DNA from 3 places in the Aminobacter sp. SR38 genome. Region 1 is predicted to be linked to each of the others. Evidence: riboswitches for the same ligand, from Rfam matches in the RefSeq annotation. Region 1 holds a riboswitch; each other region holds the start of a gene.

Region 1 (5,157 bases):
GGCGGCGAGCGACAGGTCATGGATGGCGACCAGTGCCGTCACACCTCGTTCGCGCGCGATCTCGGCCACCACGCGCAGGGTGAATAGCTGGTTGCCGATGTCGAGCGCGCTCGTCGGCTCGTCGAGCACCAGCACCTCGGTCTCCTGCGCCAGGGCACGCGCAAGCATCACACGCTGGCGTTCGCCGCCGCTGAGCTCCGACATCGGACGGAAGGCGAAATCCTCGAGGCGCAGCCGCCTGAGCATGTCCTCGACGACGGCGAGATCACCACGGCTCGGGCTCGCCCCCATATGCGGTGTGCGACCGAGCAGGCAGGTCTCGAACACCGTCGCTGGAAAGCTGAGCGGCGAGGATTGCGGCACATAGGCGATCCGGCGGGCGCGGACTTTGGGCGACATTGCGCGGATGTCGTGGCCGTCGAGCAGGATCCGCCCCGACGACGGCGTGGCAAGGCCGAGCACGGTCCGCACCAGGGTCGACTTGCCGGCACCATTGGGGCCGATGAGGCCGAGTATGTCGCCCTTCGTCAGCCCGACCGAGACCTCGCGCAGCACGGGGCGGCTGCCATAACCGAAGCTGACCTTGTCGACGGAAAGATAGTCGCTCATGAAAAATACTCCGAGCGCCTGGACAGGATCAGGTGCAGGAACAGCGGCACGCCGACGAAGGCGACGACGATGCCGACCGGAATGACTGTCGGGCTGAACGCCATGCGCCCGACAGTGTCGGCCAGAAGCAGCAGCATGGCGCCGCAGATCGCCGAAAACGGGATGAGATGGCGATGGTCGCTGCCGATCAGCAGCCGGGCGACATGCGGCCCGATCAACCCGACAAAGCCGATCACGCCGGTGAAGCTGATGACCACCGCCGAGACCACCACCGACAGCACGACGGCGATGCCGCGCAGCAGCGCGACATTGATGCCGAGCGAACGCGAAACGTCGTCGCCGGCGCTCGTCAACGCGTTGAATTGCCAGGCCCGCGACTGAGCCAGCGGCAGGGCGACCAGCAGTGCCGCACCAGAGACGGCAACCGCATCCCAGCCGATGCCGTTCAGGCTGCCGAACGTCCAGTGCACGACCCGGGCCAGTTGCTCCTGGGTGGCGACGAACTGCACGGCTGCGGTCATGGCGCTGAACAGGTACATCAGGGCAATGCCGGTCAACACCATCGTCTGTGCCCCCATGCCGCGCAGCCAAGCCATGGAGAACACCAGCACGGCGCAGCCGAGCGCGAACAGAAATGCCGTCAGCGGCACGAAATAGAGCCCGGCGGCGCTGAAGCCTATGCCGAACATGATGGCGATCGAGGCACCGAAGGCCGCCGCCGAGGACACGCCGATCGTGTAGGGGCTAACCAGCGGATTGCGGGTGATCGCCTGCATCAAAACACCGGCGAATGCCAGTGACCCACCGGCTACCATGGCCATGACGACGCGCGGCAGGCGCAGATAAACGAGCACCCGCGCCTGCTGCGGATCGACCTCGGCGACGAAATGGCCGAACGAGACCTTTTGCAGGATGACCATGAGCAGCGTCACCAGCCCCGTCTCGGCGATGCCGACGATGGCAACGCCGCCGGCGACGAGCAGCAGCACAAGCAGCGCGCACAGGATGACAGCCGCCTTGCGATAGCCGGCTCGGCGGTAGAGGCTGGAAATGCCGTCGGATTGGCCACGCGCCAAACCGGCACTGCTTGCGATGTCCATGGTCTAAGGCTCCGGATTGAGAGGGTACGCCGCCGCCTGACGGGCGGCGGCGTACTGGTCGATCAGTTGGAGGCTGTGCCCTGGTAGGTCATGCCGCCCTGGAACGGCAGGCCTTGGTAGAGCTCGATCCACTCCTTCATCGCAGCCTCGGGATCGACGTCGGTGAAGAGGTCGGGATAGAGCCACTTGGCGACTTGCAGCGCGCCGGTGACCTTGGAGGATCCGCCGGCGAGGTAGTAGTTGATCAGGCGGACATCGCCCGCCTGCCCTGCCGGCGTGCCTGATATTTCCTCGCGCGCGACGATCGCCCTCCAGCTCTCGGCGAATTTTGCCTCCGGGATGGTCTGGTAGGAGCCGGGCTGCAGCTTGATTACAAGGTCGGGCTTGCGCGCGATGATCTCCTCGGGATCGACGGTGAAGCTGTTTTCGTTGCCGCGCGACGATGGCTCCTTCTTGATGTCGATGTCGCCGAAGACATTGGTGCCGCCGCCGGCCTCGATCATGTCGTGCCAGCCTGAGCCGGGCGTGACGGTCACGAGATCACGGACCTCTTCAAGATAAACCTTCTTGCGCTCGACGCCCTTCAGACGCTCGGCCAGCAGGTCCATGTACTTGGTGTAGTAGGCGTTCAGCGCATCGGCCTTTTCCTTCTCGTCGAACAGCTTGCCGAACAATGTCACGTTTTCGACATGCTGCAGCGTGTCCCAGGCGGTGACGACCAGCACCGGAATGTCGAAGGCTTCGAGCTGCTTGGCTGCCTCCTCATAGACGCCGTTGCGAGGGATGATGACCAGGTCCGGCTTGAGCGCAACGATCGCCTCGTAATTGGGCTGCGTCTGGCCTTGGCCGACAATGTCGGCTTCCTTGAACTGCGGCCAGTAGGTCGGATCCCGCATCGTGCTGGCATCGACGCCAACGACCTTGTCGATGGCGCCAATGGCGCGGGCGAACTCGACCGCGTAGCGGTTGAAGATCACCGCCCGCTTGATCGGCAGTTCCAGCTCGACCTTGCGGCCGGCATCGTCGGTGAAGCTTTCCGCGGCCGCCGGCGCAAGGCCAATGGCGGATGCCGCGGCGAGCCCGAGCCAAAGGATCCAATGTCTGATGTTCATGATCTCTCCTTGCTTGAAAGGGGTGCGCAACGCCTGGCGTTGCCATGCCCGGAAGGCGTCCGGGACAATAGGTAGAGGCGCGATGCCACGGCAGCAGGCGACGAATGCGTCTGCCCAAGCTTTCGATATTCTTGGGAAACCGTTCTTCCCGACATCGCCGCGCCAACCTCTGCCTGCCCTGGCGGGGATGCGGAAATGCAGACCTAGCGAAAGCCGCAAACGGGCCTCCGGACGGGAACCGGCATTCCTGTGGCACACCCCGACCACGGAATCTCACTCTGTCAGGCAGGTCTCCTGGCTCGCGGGTCCTAGCCTTGTCGCCCGTCTTCCCGGCACGAATGCCAGTGACACAGGGGCAATAGGCTCACCGCTTACAGTTGCGGGACAGCTCCGGTTTCGCACCGGATTCCCTCTTAGCTTCCACCTCGCGGCGGAAGACCATGACGGCGCCAACCTATCGACGGCCAAGGTAAAGTCAAGTTGCCATCCGGGACTATACAGGGCGGCATTTGCCTGAGCCGCGACGATGCTGGAGACCAGGTTGCGCGGAACTGCAGGCAGCGCAAACTGTTCTCCAACTCAGCGAACCGGCGAAACGGTCACCGAGACGATCTGGAACGGCACCGCACCATAGGTGGCGACCGTCTGGGGATGCTCCCACGCGCGGAACTGTCGCGACGGCCGCGCCGACAGCACCAACGCGCCATCCGCCTGGTCCGGCCGGATGGTACCGCGAAACCGCAAAGTCAGCCGGCCGCCTGATTTACCCAGCTTGCGATAGCGCAGCCGCGCGAAATGGCATTCGCCGCCATTCAGCTCCATCTCGATGCGACGGCGCACCGGCGGCACGTCCAGCCGCACGACGATGTCGATCTCGGCAGGCGCACCGCCAACTGCCGCCGGCGGCAACGGCACCTGCTGCGCCAGTGCCGGGGTGACCTGCCCCGCACCATCGCCCGCCTGTGTGCGCCGACCGTGCCAGACGACGCCGGGCAGCTCGCGCTCACGGACAGCGCGTTTCTTGCGCATGCGCAACTGCTTGGCGACACCGCGTGACAGCCAGGTCAGACCCTTGAAGTCGGTCCGCGGCTTGGCCTGCAGCAAGGCAGCGATACGGGCGGCGCCGGCGCGATCGGCCATGTCGACCACCTGCTCCAGCACATCGTCGGGAACCGGCACCGACATCTCTGCTTTCAGATAGCTCAGCGCCACCGCCGTCGGCACGGCAAGGTGCCTGCGGGCGACGACGTCGCAAAGCACGGCCCAGTCGACGCCGCCGGCGCGGATCGCCGAGGCTGTGTCGACCAGCCAGTCGCTGTGGGTATGAGCGTCGAGGCCGCCATGGCCGATCGCCAGCGTCACCCGGTCGGCGGTCGAAGGGACCAGCACGTCGAGACTGGTGAAGGAGGCCGGCGTGGCGCGCTGCCAAACCGCAGCGTCGTCCGCCTCATCTGCCTGCGACCAGTCATAAGCGACCTGGTGCAGATCGATGTCGCCATAGCTGCCCTTGAAGAAATTCATCGACCGCACCGCAGCTAACCGCGGCTTGAGATATTGGGGACTGACCCCTGTCGACACCTGCCAGTCGCCATGACGCAGCATGTCGAAGGCGGCCACCATGTGCTCGGGGTGCACAAGGATGTCGATGTCGTGCGCCACCCGGCCGCGCTGTGCCGCCGGCTCCACCGCGATGCGGCTCGCGCCCTTGAGCAGCATGATCGGCACGCCGGCCGCGACGATGGCCCTCAGTGCGGGCTCGGCCTCGCGCATGGCAAGCCGCGACTTGGTCCACAGCATCTTCTGCAGGCCAGCGAGACGCGGATAGGCGGGATGCATCGCCAGCGCCTTGCCGAACCGGTCGGCGATCGCGGCAAGCAGCCTGTGCTCGCGGAACTCGACGGCATCGATGTCGTTGGCATCGAGCCACCGCAAGGCCTGCGTCTGCGCGACCGCATGGTCCGGCAACAGCACCGCCTTGAGCAACTGGTCGAGACCGTTGGTTGGCCATGCCCAGCCATAGTCGGGGAAGCGCCGGCCGATGCGGCGTGACGTGGATGCCATCAGCCCTGTCCGGCGTTCTTGAGCTTGCGCCGCAGCATGGCCATTCTTGCGACCTCGAGATAGCCACGGTCGCGCTCGGGATCGCGGCCGTAGGACATGCTTCCCGGCAGGATCCGGCGCAGGGCCAGGACCTCATCGATCATGCCGAGCTGGTGGCCGTCTTCGCGGGCCCGGCCAAGCCAGTCGACCATGTCACCGCGGTTGCCTGGCGGGTCGATCACCGGGCCGACGGAAAGCGCCACCTCGCTGCGGACCAACATCGTCGTGCGCGACCA
Region 2 (5,157 bases), 410 kb from region 1:
AGCGTGCCCCCCGGCCTGCGCGTCATCGGCGAAGCCGAGGGCCTGCCGCCGCTGCCCGAGATGGAAATCGGCATATTGCGCAACCCGCAGGCCGCCAATTCGGCAGTCGACCGGCTCTACGAATTTCTCCGACGCGACCTCACCCAGCAATCCTGATCCTCTCAGCTAGCGCCTTGCGCACTTCTCCTATGCGCCAAGTGCATTGCTGCAATGCGGCAACGTCGCTTGTGCCGCGCCGGACATGAGGAAATTGTGCGTCTAAATCGTTTCAGCTCCCCTGAGTCCGCCCATGCCCTTGCCGATCCTCGCTCTGGCCATTGCATCCTTTTGCATCGGCACCACCGAATTCGTGATCATGGGCCTGTTGCCGGAGGTCGCCGCAGACCTCGGCGTGTCGATCCCGGCCGCCGGTCTTCTGGTCACCGGCTACGCGCTCGGCGTCGTCGTCGGCGCCCCGATCATCGCGGTGGGCACAGCGAAACTGCCGCGCAAACCGGTGCTGATCGGGCTCGCCATGATGTTCGTCTTCGGCAACCTGCTCTGCGCCATCGCCCCCACTTACTGGACGCTGATGATCGCCCGCGTCATCACCGCCTTTGGTCACGGCGCCTTCTTCGGCATCGGCTCGGTGGTGGCGGCAAGCCTGGTCCCAACCAACAAGCGCGCCAGCGCAATTGCGTTGATGTTTGCCGGCCTGACATTGGCGAACATCCTCGGCGTTCCCGGCGGCACGGCACTCGGCGAAGCCTATGGCTGGCGCGCCACCTTCTTTGCCGTCGTCGTCATCGGCCTGCTCTCGGTGGCGGCCATCGCCTGGCTGGTCCCTGCGGGCGTCGCCCCTCCCGGCAAGGGCGGGGTATCAGGCGAGGTCAAGGTGCTGGGCAAGCTCCAGGTATGGCTCGCCATGATCATCTCGGCGCTCGCCTCGGGCAGCCTGTTTGCCGTCTTCACCTACATCAAGCCGATCCTGACCGACGTCAGCGGCCTCTCGGTTGAATCGGTCACTTGGGTGCTGTTGCTGTTCGGCGGCGGCATGACGATCGGCAACATCATCGGCGGCAAGCTGGCCGACTGGAAGCTGATGCCCACAGCCATCGGCGCGCTGGTGGTGATGGCGGCGATCCACGTCGCCTTCGCCGAACTCAGCTCTTCGGCGCCCGCCGCGATCCTGCTCGTCTTCATGTGGGGCGTCATCACCTTCGTCATCGTGCCACCGATGCAGATGCGCGTCGTCGAAACCGCTTCGGAGGCACCGAACCTCGCGGCCACCCTCAACCAGGGCGCCTTCAACGCCGGCAACGCCGCCGGCGCCTGGGCCGGTGGTGCTGCGATTTCGATGGGCGTGAGCTATGCCGACCTGCCCTTCGTCGGCGCGGCCATTGCGCTGTCTGCCTTCAGCGTCGCGCTCATTTCCTTCGCGCTCGACCGCCGCGACGCAATTCAGCAGGCGGCATGACGCTTTAGCGATTGTCAGCAACCCGTCGCTGCTGTAGCCACGACAGCGATGGTTCCTGCTATCCGGTTCGGGCAGCAGGTTAAATGGGAACACGGTGAGACGTCCCCGACGCGAAACCGTGGCTGCCCCCGCAACTGTGAGCGGATAGCAATTCGGAAACATGCCACTGGCCGAAAGGCCGGGAAGGCTCCGAGGCGCGATCACCCGCAAGCCAGGAGACCTGCCATCATCCGATTAACTCAACCGGCCGGGGTGTGCCGCGGAGATGATGATGGTTGCGACTGCCTTTTTCGGTACCGGCGCGCTTTCCGGATCGTTCTGCTGCCTCCGCCCGACCGCGGAGACAGGGTATGCTCGATCGCGTCCACGCCGCTAGCCGCCTTGTAGGCACCACCCCGGCACTGCTCGAACTCGATGGCGTCAGCTGGGGCCCTCGTGCTTCGCAGCCGATCCTCGAGCCGATCAGCCTTGCGGTTGCGCCGGGCGAGTTGCTCGCCATCGTCGGCCCCAACGGTGCCGGCAAGTCGAGCCTGCTGCGCTGCCTCTACCGCTACCACAAGCCGACTTCGGGCACTGTCCGCCTCGACGGCACCGACATCTGGAAGATGAAGCCGCGCGACTGCGCCCGCCGTATAGCGACCGTGCTTCAGGAAAGCGCCTCGGACTTCGGCCTGACCGTCGCAGAAATCATCGAGTTGGGCCTGACCCCGCATGTCACGAGTTTCGGCACCAGCGACCGCGACTACGACCAAGTCGAGGCAGCCCTTGCCCTCCTCGGCCTGACCGCACTCGCTGCGCGCGACCTCTGCTCGCTGTCGGGCGGCGAAAAGCAGCGCGTGATGATCGCCCGGGCATTGGTGCAGCGACCCGACCTTCTGATCCTCGACGAACCGACCAACCACCTCGACATCCGCCACCAGCTCGAAGTGCTGGAGCTGCTCGGCAATCTCGGCTGCACCGTCATCGTTTCCCTGCACGATTTGGCGCTCGCCTCGGCCCATGCCAACCGCGTGCTTGTCATGGACGGCGGCCGCGCCATTGCCTGCGGCGCGCCCGCCGACATCCTGACGCCCGATCGCATACGTGACAGCTTTTCCGTCGGAGCGACCCTCGACGACCACCCCGTCACCGGTCGTCCACGCTTTTCCTTTCACCTCGAACGCTGAACATCAAGGAGCCTCCATGCGCCTGCCCATCATCGCCGCCGCCCTGCTCGCCACCTGCGCAACAGCTATGGCCAGCGGCTTCCCCGTCACCGTCAAGAGCTGCAACCGCGACGTCACCTTCGAGGCCGCGCCCAAGCGCGCCGTCTCGCACGACGTCAACCTGACCGAGATGATGCTGGCGCTCGGCCTCGCCGACCACATGGCCGGCTATTCCGGCATCTCCGGCTGGAAGACGCTGAGCGAGGATTTGCGCAAGGGCGTCGGCGAACTGCCCGAACTCGCCCCACAATACGTCAGCAAGGAAGTGCTGCTCGGCGCCGACACCGACCTGTTCTTCGCCGGCTGGAATTACGGCATGAAGGTCGGCGGCGACGTCACCCCGGATACGCTCGCGCCCTTCAAGATCGCTGTCTACGAGCTGACCGAAAGCTGCATCCACATCATGAAGAAGGACAAGTCGTCGCTTCAGGACATGTATGCCGACCTGCTCAATCTCGGCGCCATTTTTGGTGTGCGCGAGAAGGCGGAGGTCCTGGTGGCAGGCTATGAGAAGGCACTCGCCGACTTCCAGGCCGAGCTGCCCAAGCTCGACAAGCCGGTCAACGTGTTCATCTACGATTCCGGCGAGCAGAAGCCGTTTACCGCCGGACGCTACGCCATGCCGACCGCCATTATCGAGGCAGCCGGCGGCAAGAACATCGTCGACGACGTCGAGTCGAGCTGGGTCGAGATCGGCTGGGAGCCAGTCATCGAGCGCAATCCCGACATGGTGGTGATCGTCAATTACGGTGAGGTAACTGCCGAGCAGAAGATCGACTACATGCGCACCAACCCGGCCTTCAAGGACATCGAGGCAGTGAAGAACAACCGCTTCTTCGTGCTCGAATACAACGAGGCGACGCCGGGACCGCGCAACATTGCGGCGATCAAGCGGCTGGCCGCCGCGATGCGGGCCGACTGAGCCGTGTCGCATCGCCACCTCGTCACAGGGCCAAGACACGTCCTGATCCACGCCATGCCGGCCCTGATACCGGGGCTGGCCGTGGTGCTTGTGATAGGCATGATCATTGCCGTCGGCGTCGGCCCGGTGGCGATCCCACTGGAAACGGTGTGGGGCGTCATTGCCAACAAGCTGATACCGGGAAGCGTCGAGGCGGTCTGGTCGAGCGGACGCGAGAATATCGTCTGGGACGTGCGCGCGCCGCGCGTCATCCTGGGCGCCATCGTCGGCGCCTCGCTGGCGCTGGTGGGGGGAGCCCTGCAGTCGGTGACACGCAATCCGCTCGCCGATCCGCATCTGCTCGGCATTTCGTCGGGCGCGGCCTTCGGCGCGATCATGGCGCTGATCCATGCCGGCATGGTGCTCGGCACCGTCACCGTACCGGTCTTCGCCTTTGCCGGCGCGCTGGCGGCAACCGCACTGGTGCTTGCCATCGCCAACCTGGCGCGGGCGCAGTCGGCCGGCCAGCTGATCCTTGCCGGCGTGGCGGTGAGCTTCATCATCTCGGCCGCAGGCAACCTCTTGATCTTCATCGGCGACCCCAAGGCTGCCCATGTCGCGATCTTCTGGATGCTTGGCGGGCTCGGGCTGGCGCAATGGAGCCATCTGCCCTATCCGCTGGCAGCCCTTGTCCTGTGCGGCGTCTGGCTGATGACGCAGACCCGCAACCTCAACGCCATGACGTTGGGCGACGAAAGCGCAACCGCACTCGGCATCCCGGCGCAGCGCTTCCGGCTCAAGGCCTTCGTCGCCTGCGCGCTGCTGACCGGCTGTGCGGTTGCCTACTCCGGCGTCATCGCCTTTGTCGGCCTGATGATCCCGCACATCGTGCGCTTCTTCGTCGGTGGCGACTATCGCCGCGTGCTGCCGCTGTCGGCGCTGGTCGGCGCCATCTTCCTGATCGCCGCCGACATGGCCGCACGCACGGTCGTGCCGCCGCAGGACATGCCGCTCGGCATCGTCACCGGGCTGATCGGCGGCATTGCTTTCGTCATCCTGATGCGGCGACGGACAACAAAGTGAGGGTCAGTTGGTAATGCAATGCAAGACGACGCAAATCCGGTTGCGTGGCCCCGAATTCGCCGCTATGCATTCCGCCATGAACACGACTTCGCTCCAGAACATTTGGTGGCGGGCCAGCTGACAGCGGCCTCTTGAAGCGCGTGCGCGTGAAGATTGTGATGGCCGCAACGGGATTTCCGGGCGGCCATTTGCTTTTTTCGAACCAGGCTCCGGACGCTCCCACTGCAAGAGATGGAGACGGGAATGACGTTGGAATTGCTTGAAGACGGCGCCGAGCGCTACGTGACGTCAGGCGGGGTGTCGATCACCCGGCAGCGCCACGAAACCGCCTATCACGGCGCGATCGAGACCTATCTCGACGGGCTCAACAGCCGGCGCGGCGCGGTGTTCTCCTCCAACTACGAATATCCCGGCCGTTACACCCGCTGGGACACCGCCATCATCGACCCGCCGGTGGTAATCTCGGCACGCGGACGCGCAATGAAGATCGAGGCGCTGAACGGCCGCGGCGA
Region 3 (5,157 bases), 1.7 Mb from region 1:
CGCTGCAGCGTCTCGCGGTCGATGACCGACACCGACATCGGAATGTCGAGCACCTTGCCGGTGGTGCGCGCCGATGTGACGACGAGCCTGTCGAGCACGATGCGCTCTTCATTGCTCAGCAGCGGCTTCGTTTCCTCGACCTTCTTGGCCGGTGTCGTTGCCGTCTGGGCACTGGCGATGCCGGCCGATTGCAGCAACAGAAGCGAAACGCCGGCCAGAAGCATTTGCGACCGCGAACCGCGGCCGGTGTGAACGTTAGACATGACAGCCCCCTCGAAAAATCTGGAAAAGCTGGCTGTCCGCGAACGAAGGGCTGGCGTAAGTTAATATGAGTATGTGACTCAAGATTGGTGATGGCTGTATAATGGGTCCTGCGGTGTGTGCAAGCCGGGTGATGCGCGGCGCGACACCTGGCCTCACCTGGAACAGACACATGCCGGCGCCGCCCAGCTACGGCTGGCGAGGATCTGGAAGACTTGTTTTGTTCGTCGTTCCGCGAGGCGGGCGATTTTCGCCGAAGCGTTTCACAATAATATGACTATCATTGTCATATTATTTGACAGGAAAGCGCGAATGACCTAGCGAACCCGTCCCTGTTGTTCGAGCGGCGTCGGTTAGGCAATGAAATTTCGAGAGAAACTGAACGCCTTGCGCAAGATACCGCTCGGCGATTGGCGGATACTGATGCGGATCATGGGCATCTACCGCCGTAAGTTTTTTCTTGCCATTGCGCTTTCGCTGGCCGGAATCGTGCTCTCGGTGACGGTTCCGATCCTTTCGCAGAAGATCGTCGACAGCGTCATGGTCGGCAAGGACGGTTGGGCAGCGACCCAGTTCGCCGCCATCGCCATCGTGGCGGCGGTTATCAGGCACATGACCTCACGCTGGCACAACTCGCTGATCAACGACGTGGACGCAAGGTTCACCGCCCGGCTGTCGAGACGCATCTACTTCCGCCTCATGCGCATCCCCTATGAGAGTTCGGCATCCGCAGGCGGAAGCACGATCAACCTCCTCAACGAATCCCAGCGTGTCGCCACCTTCATGCTGAGCGCTGCGCCGAATTTCTTCCTCACCATGTTGGGTGCTGCCGTCTCGTTCGCCGTGGCGCTGTACTACGACTATCTCATCTGCCTGCTGGCCTTTGTCGTTGCCCTGATCTTCGCCGCCTTTGCCCGCAAGACCAATGCCCAGCTGGGCGAGGCGAGCCGCAGCTCGTTCCGCCTCAACGGCGCCCTGCAGGGGGCGACCGCTGAAACGGTAGGCAACATCCGCGGCATCAAGTCGAATGCGGTTGAGCGCTTCTTCATCGGGCGCTGGTCCGCGAAGTCGGCCGAAGCCATCAAGGCGCGCTGGCACATACTCGACCTCTCGCACTCCTATTCGTTCACGCTTGGCCTGCTGAGCGAGATCCTGACGCTGCTCGTCGTCCTCGTCGGCTGCTGGCGCATCCTGCGCGGCGATCTCACGATCGGTGGCCTGCTTGCGCTGCAGCTGCTCGTCACCCGGGCGACCATGCCGATGCTGACCAGTGCCGGCATCCTGATCCAGTTCCATTCGGTGAGCGCCACCGTCTCGGCCCTCGCGGCTTTCCTCAAGCGCCAGCCGGAGCGCGCCATCGTTGCCCCGGCGCTGCGTGCTGCTGATTTCGGCCCGATCACGGTCGAGGATCTGACCTTCCGCTATCCCGAGGCGACGGCTGCGGCACTCAACGGTGTCAGCCTGGTGCTGCCGGCGACGGGCGTCGTGGCGATCGTCGGCCGCAATGGCTCCGGCAAGTCCAGCCTGCTGCGCGTCCTTTTGGGACTGGAGCGCGATCATGCCGGCAAGGTGGCAATCGGCGGCATCGACGTCCGCGCCTACAATCCGCGTTGGCTGCGCGGCCGCATCGGTGTTGTCGACCAGGAGACGTCACTGTTTTCGGGTACCATCCGCGAGAACCTTCAGGCGTCGCTGCCGCGCCCGCTTCGCGACGACGAGATCGACAAGGCGCTGGCGTTTTCCTCCGCCGACAAGTTCACCGCCGGTTTGCCCAAAGGCATCGACACCGAACTGGTCCAGGCAGGGCAGAACTTCTCCGGCGGCCAGCGCCAGCGCCTGGCGATTTCGCGCGCCGTGCTGCGCGATCCGCACATCGCCGTTTTCGACGAACCTACTTCGGCGCTCGACGCCGAATCGGCGATGGCGCTCGAGCGTGAGCTGCTGGCCTTCGGCCGCGACCGCCTCGTCATCATCGTCACGCACCATCTGTTCTCGGCGCGTTCGGCCGACATGATCGTCGTGCTCGACGATAGCAGGATCGTCGGCACGGGCAGCCATGAGGCTCTGAATGCCGAATGCCCGGTCTATCAGGCGCTGTGGCGCGACTACGTCAGGGATTGATCGGCCGCCGGCGTTGATCGGTCGATGAGGTGGAAATGATTCTTCCACCTGTTGACACGACACCCGTCAGTCATACTACATGTAGACATCGTGGTTCTTCCGAGTTGATTCCAGCTCGGGAGCTAAGAGGGAAGCCGGTGCGCGATTTCGCAATGCCGGCGCTGCCCCCGCAACTGTAAGCAGTGAGTTGCTGTCGCGTAGTGCCACTGGCGCCAATGGGCGCTGGGAAGGCCAGACAGCGGCAATGACCTGCGAGCCAGGAGACCTGCCGCGATCGAGTCTGAACGTCCACGGGCGGGGTGTCCGGTGGTGCGCTTGCGTTCTGCCGGCTTGCGCTGGCTGAAATCCGTCATGCGTCCGCCCAAGGCCCTTCGCCCCCAAACCATCGGGGAAGATGATGCCGGCGACCTCCACACTTCAATCCAGCGGAACCAACAGCGTTCCGTCCGCTCTCAGCCAGGGTTCCGAGACCGCGTCCGAACCTGGCTACCGTGTCATCCGGCGCAACGGCGCGGTGACGCCGTTCGACGCGACCAAGATCACTGTGGCGCTGACCAAGGCGTTTCTCGCCACCGAGGGTTCGGTGGCCGCCGGTTCGCGCCGCGTCCACGACGTCGTCGAGGAACTGGCCGGCCAGGTGTTCGCCGCGCTGACCAGGCGGGCGGATAGCGGCCGCACCTTCCACATCGAGGAAATCCAGGACCAGGTCGAACTGGCGCTGATGCGCTCCGAGCATCACAAGGTCGCCCGCGCCTATGTGCTCTACCGCGAGGAACGTGCCCGCGAACGCGCTGCCGCCAAGGTCACGTCGGTCGAGGTCGCCGCACCGCCGCTCCAGGTCAAGGCCGATGACGGCAGCCTGGCACCGCTGAACGAGACGCGACTGGCCCGCATTGTCGACGAGGCCTGCAGCGGGCTCGAGGCCGTCTCGGCGGATGCGATCCTGGCCGAGACAAGGCGCAATCTCTATGACGGCATCACCGTCGACGAGCTTTCGCTGGCGCCGATCCTGGCCGCCCGTACGCTTGTCGAAACCGAACCGAACTACGCCTTCGTCAGCGCCCGGTTGTTGCTGGACCGGTTGCGGCGCGAGGCACTGAGCTTCGTCTCGGCCAGGTCTGAGCAGGCCACCCAGGCCGAAATGACCCAGCGCTATGCCACCTATTTCCCCGCCTTCATCGCCACCGGCATCAAGGCCGAATTGATCGACCCCGAACTTGGCCGTTTCGACCTTGCCAGGCTCAGTGCCGCGCTGAAGCCCGAGCGCGACCTGCAGTTCCAGTATCTGGGTCTGCAGACGCTCTATGACCGCTATTTCCTGCACAGCAAAGGCAAGCGTTTCGAACTGCCGCAGGCCTTTTTCATGCGCGTGGCGATGGGCCTGGCAGGCCGCGAGATCGATCGCGAGAGCCGCGCCATCGAGTTCTATGATCTTTTGTCGTCCTTCGATTTCATGGCCTCGACGCCAACGCTGTTCAACTCCGGCACGCTGCGCCCGCAATTGTCGTCCTGTTTCCTCACCACCGTCGCCGACGATCTCGACGGCATCTTCAAGGCGGTGAAGGACAATGCGCTGTTGGCCAAATATTCCGGCGGGCTCGGCAATGACTGGACCCCGGTGCGCGGCCTCGGCGCCCACATCAAGGGCACCAATGGCGAGAGCCAGGGTGTGGTGCCGTTCCTCAAGGTTGCCAACGACACGGCTATCGCCGTCAATCAGGGCGGCAAGCGCAAGGGTGCTGTCTGCGCCTATCTCGAGACCTGGCACGTCGATATCGAGGAGTTCCTCGACCTCAGGAAGAACACCGGCGACGACCGCCGCCGCACCCACGACATGAACACCGCCAACTGGGTGCCGGACCTGTTCATGGAGCGCGTCGAGGCCGATGGCGTGTGGACGCTGTTTTCGCCCGACGAGGCGTCCGACCTGCACGATCTCTATGGCACGGCGTTCAAGGCGGCCTACGAAAGCTACGAGGCCAAGGCTCTGGCTGGTGGCATCAAGGTGTTCCGCACGGTCAGGGCGCTCGACCTGTGGCGCAAGATGCTGACCATGCTGTTCGAAACCGGGCATCCGTGGATCACCTTCAAGGACCCGTGCAACATCCGCTCGCCGCAGGGCCACATCGGCGTCGTGCATTCGTCGAACCTCTGTACCGAGATCACCCTCAACACTTCGAAGGACGAGGTCGCCGTCTGCAATCTCGGTTCGGTCAATCTTGCCAATCATATCGCAGCCGAGGGGCTCGACATCGACCGTCTGGCCCGCACCGTGAAGACGGCGATGCGCATGCTCGACAATGTCATCGACATCAATTTCTACACCATCCCCGAAGCCAGGCGCTCCAACCTGCAGCATCGTCCTGTCGGCCTCGGCCTGATGGGTTTCCAGGATGCACTTCAGGCGCTGAAGATCCCCTATGCCTCCGACCAGGCGGTGGCTTTCGCCGACGCCAGCATGGAGGCGATCTCCTACAACGCGATTTCGGCGTCCTGCGACCTTGCCGCCGAACGCGGGCGTTATCCGAGCTTTGACGGTTCGCTGTGGTCGAAGGGCATCCTGCCGATCGATTCCATCGACCTTTTGGTCAAGGCGCGCCCCGGTGTCGACATGGACGGCGCCTGGACGCTCGACTGGGAAGCCTTGCGCAAGCGCGTCAGGAAGACAGGTATGCGCAACTCCAACACCATGGCGATCGCGCCGACGGCGACCATCTCCAACATTTGCGGTGTCGCGCAGTCGATCGAGCCGGCCTACCAGAACCTGTTCGTCAA

Evidence for each region. Region 1 has a riboswitch for cobalamin ahead of IG197_RS20245 (ABC transporter substrate-binding protein). Riboswitches for the same ligand answer to the same signal wherever they lie in the genome.
Region 2: it holds a riboswitch for cobalamin, as region 1 does, so the genes downstream of both, IG197_RS22170 (ABC transporter ATP-binding protein) here and IG197_RS20245 (ABC transporter substrate-binding protein) in region 1, are expected to answer to the same signal.
Region 3: it holds a riboswitch for cobalamin, as region 1 does, so the genes downstream of both, IG197_RS11935 (ribonucleoside-diphosphate reductase subunit alpha) here and IG197_RS20245 (ABC transporter substrate-binding protein) in region 1, are expected to answer to the same signal.

The regions. Positions count from the first base shown of each region.
Region 1 is NZ_CP062112.1:4,123,269-4,128,425, reverse strand. It holds gene IG197_RS20255 (ABC transporter ATP-binding protein) at 1-609, opposite strand, end outside; gene IG197_RS20250 (iron ABC transporter permease) at 606-1,709, opposite strand; gene IG197_RS20245 (ABC transporter substrate-binding protein) at 1,772-2,821, opposite strand; cobalamin riboswitch at 3,088-3,279, opposite strand; gene IG197_RS20240 (nucleotidyltransferase family protein) at 3,401-4,882, opposite strand; gene IG197_RS20235 (glycosyltransferase family A protein) at 4,882-5,157, opposite strand, start outside.
Region 2 is NZ_CP062112.1:4,534,572-4,539,728, reverse strand. It holds gene IG197_RS22180 (hypothetical protein) at 1-156, shown strand, start outside; gene IG197_RS22175 (MFS transporter) at 290-1,456, shown strand; cobalamin riboswitch at 1,489-1,699, shown strand; gene IG197_RS22170 (ABC transporter ATP-binding protein) at 1,807-2,622, shown strand; gene IG197_RS22165 (ABC transporter substrate-binding protein) at 2,639-3,583, shown strand; gene IG197_RS22160 (iron ABC transporter permease) at 3,638-4,645, shown strand; gene IG197_RS22155 (anthranilate synthase) at 4,889-5,157, shown strand, end outside.
Region 3 is NZ_CP062112.1:2,430,224-2,435,380, reverse strand. It holds gene IG197_RS11945 (TonB-dependent hemoglobin/transferrin/lactoferrin family receptor) at 1-263, opposite strand, end outside; gene IG197_RS11940 (peptidase domain-containing ABC transporter) at 622-2,382, shown strand; cobalamin riboswitch at 2,457-2,670, shown strand; gene IG197_RS11935 (ribonucleoside-diphosphate reductase subunit alpha) at 2,780-5,157, shown strand, end outside.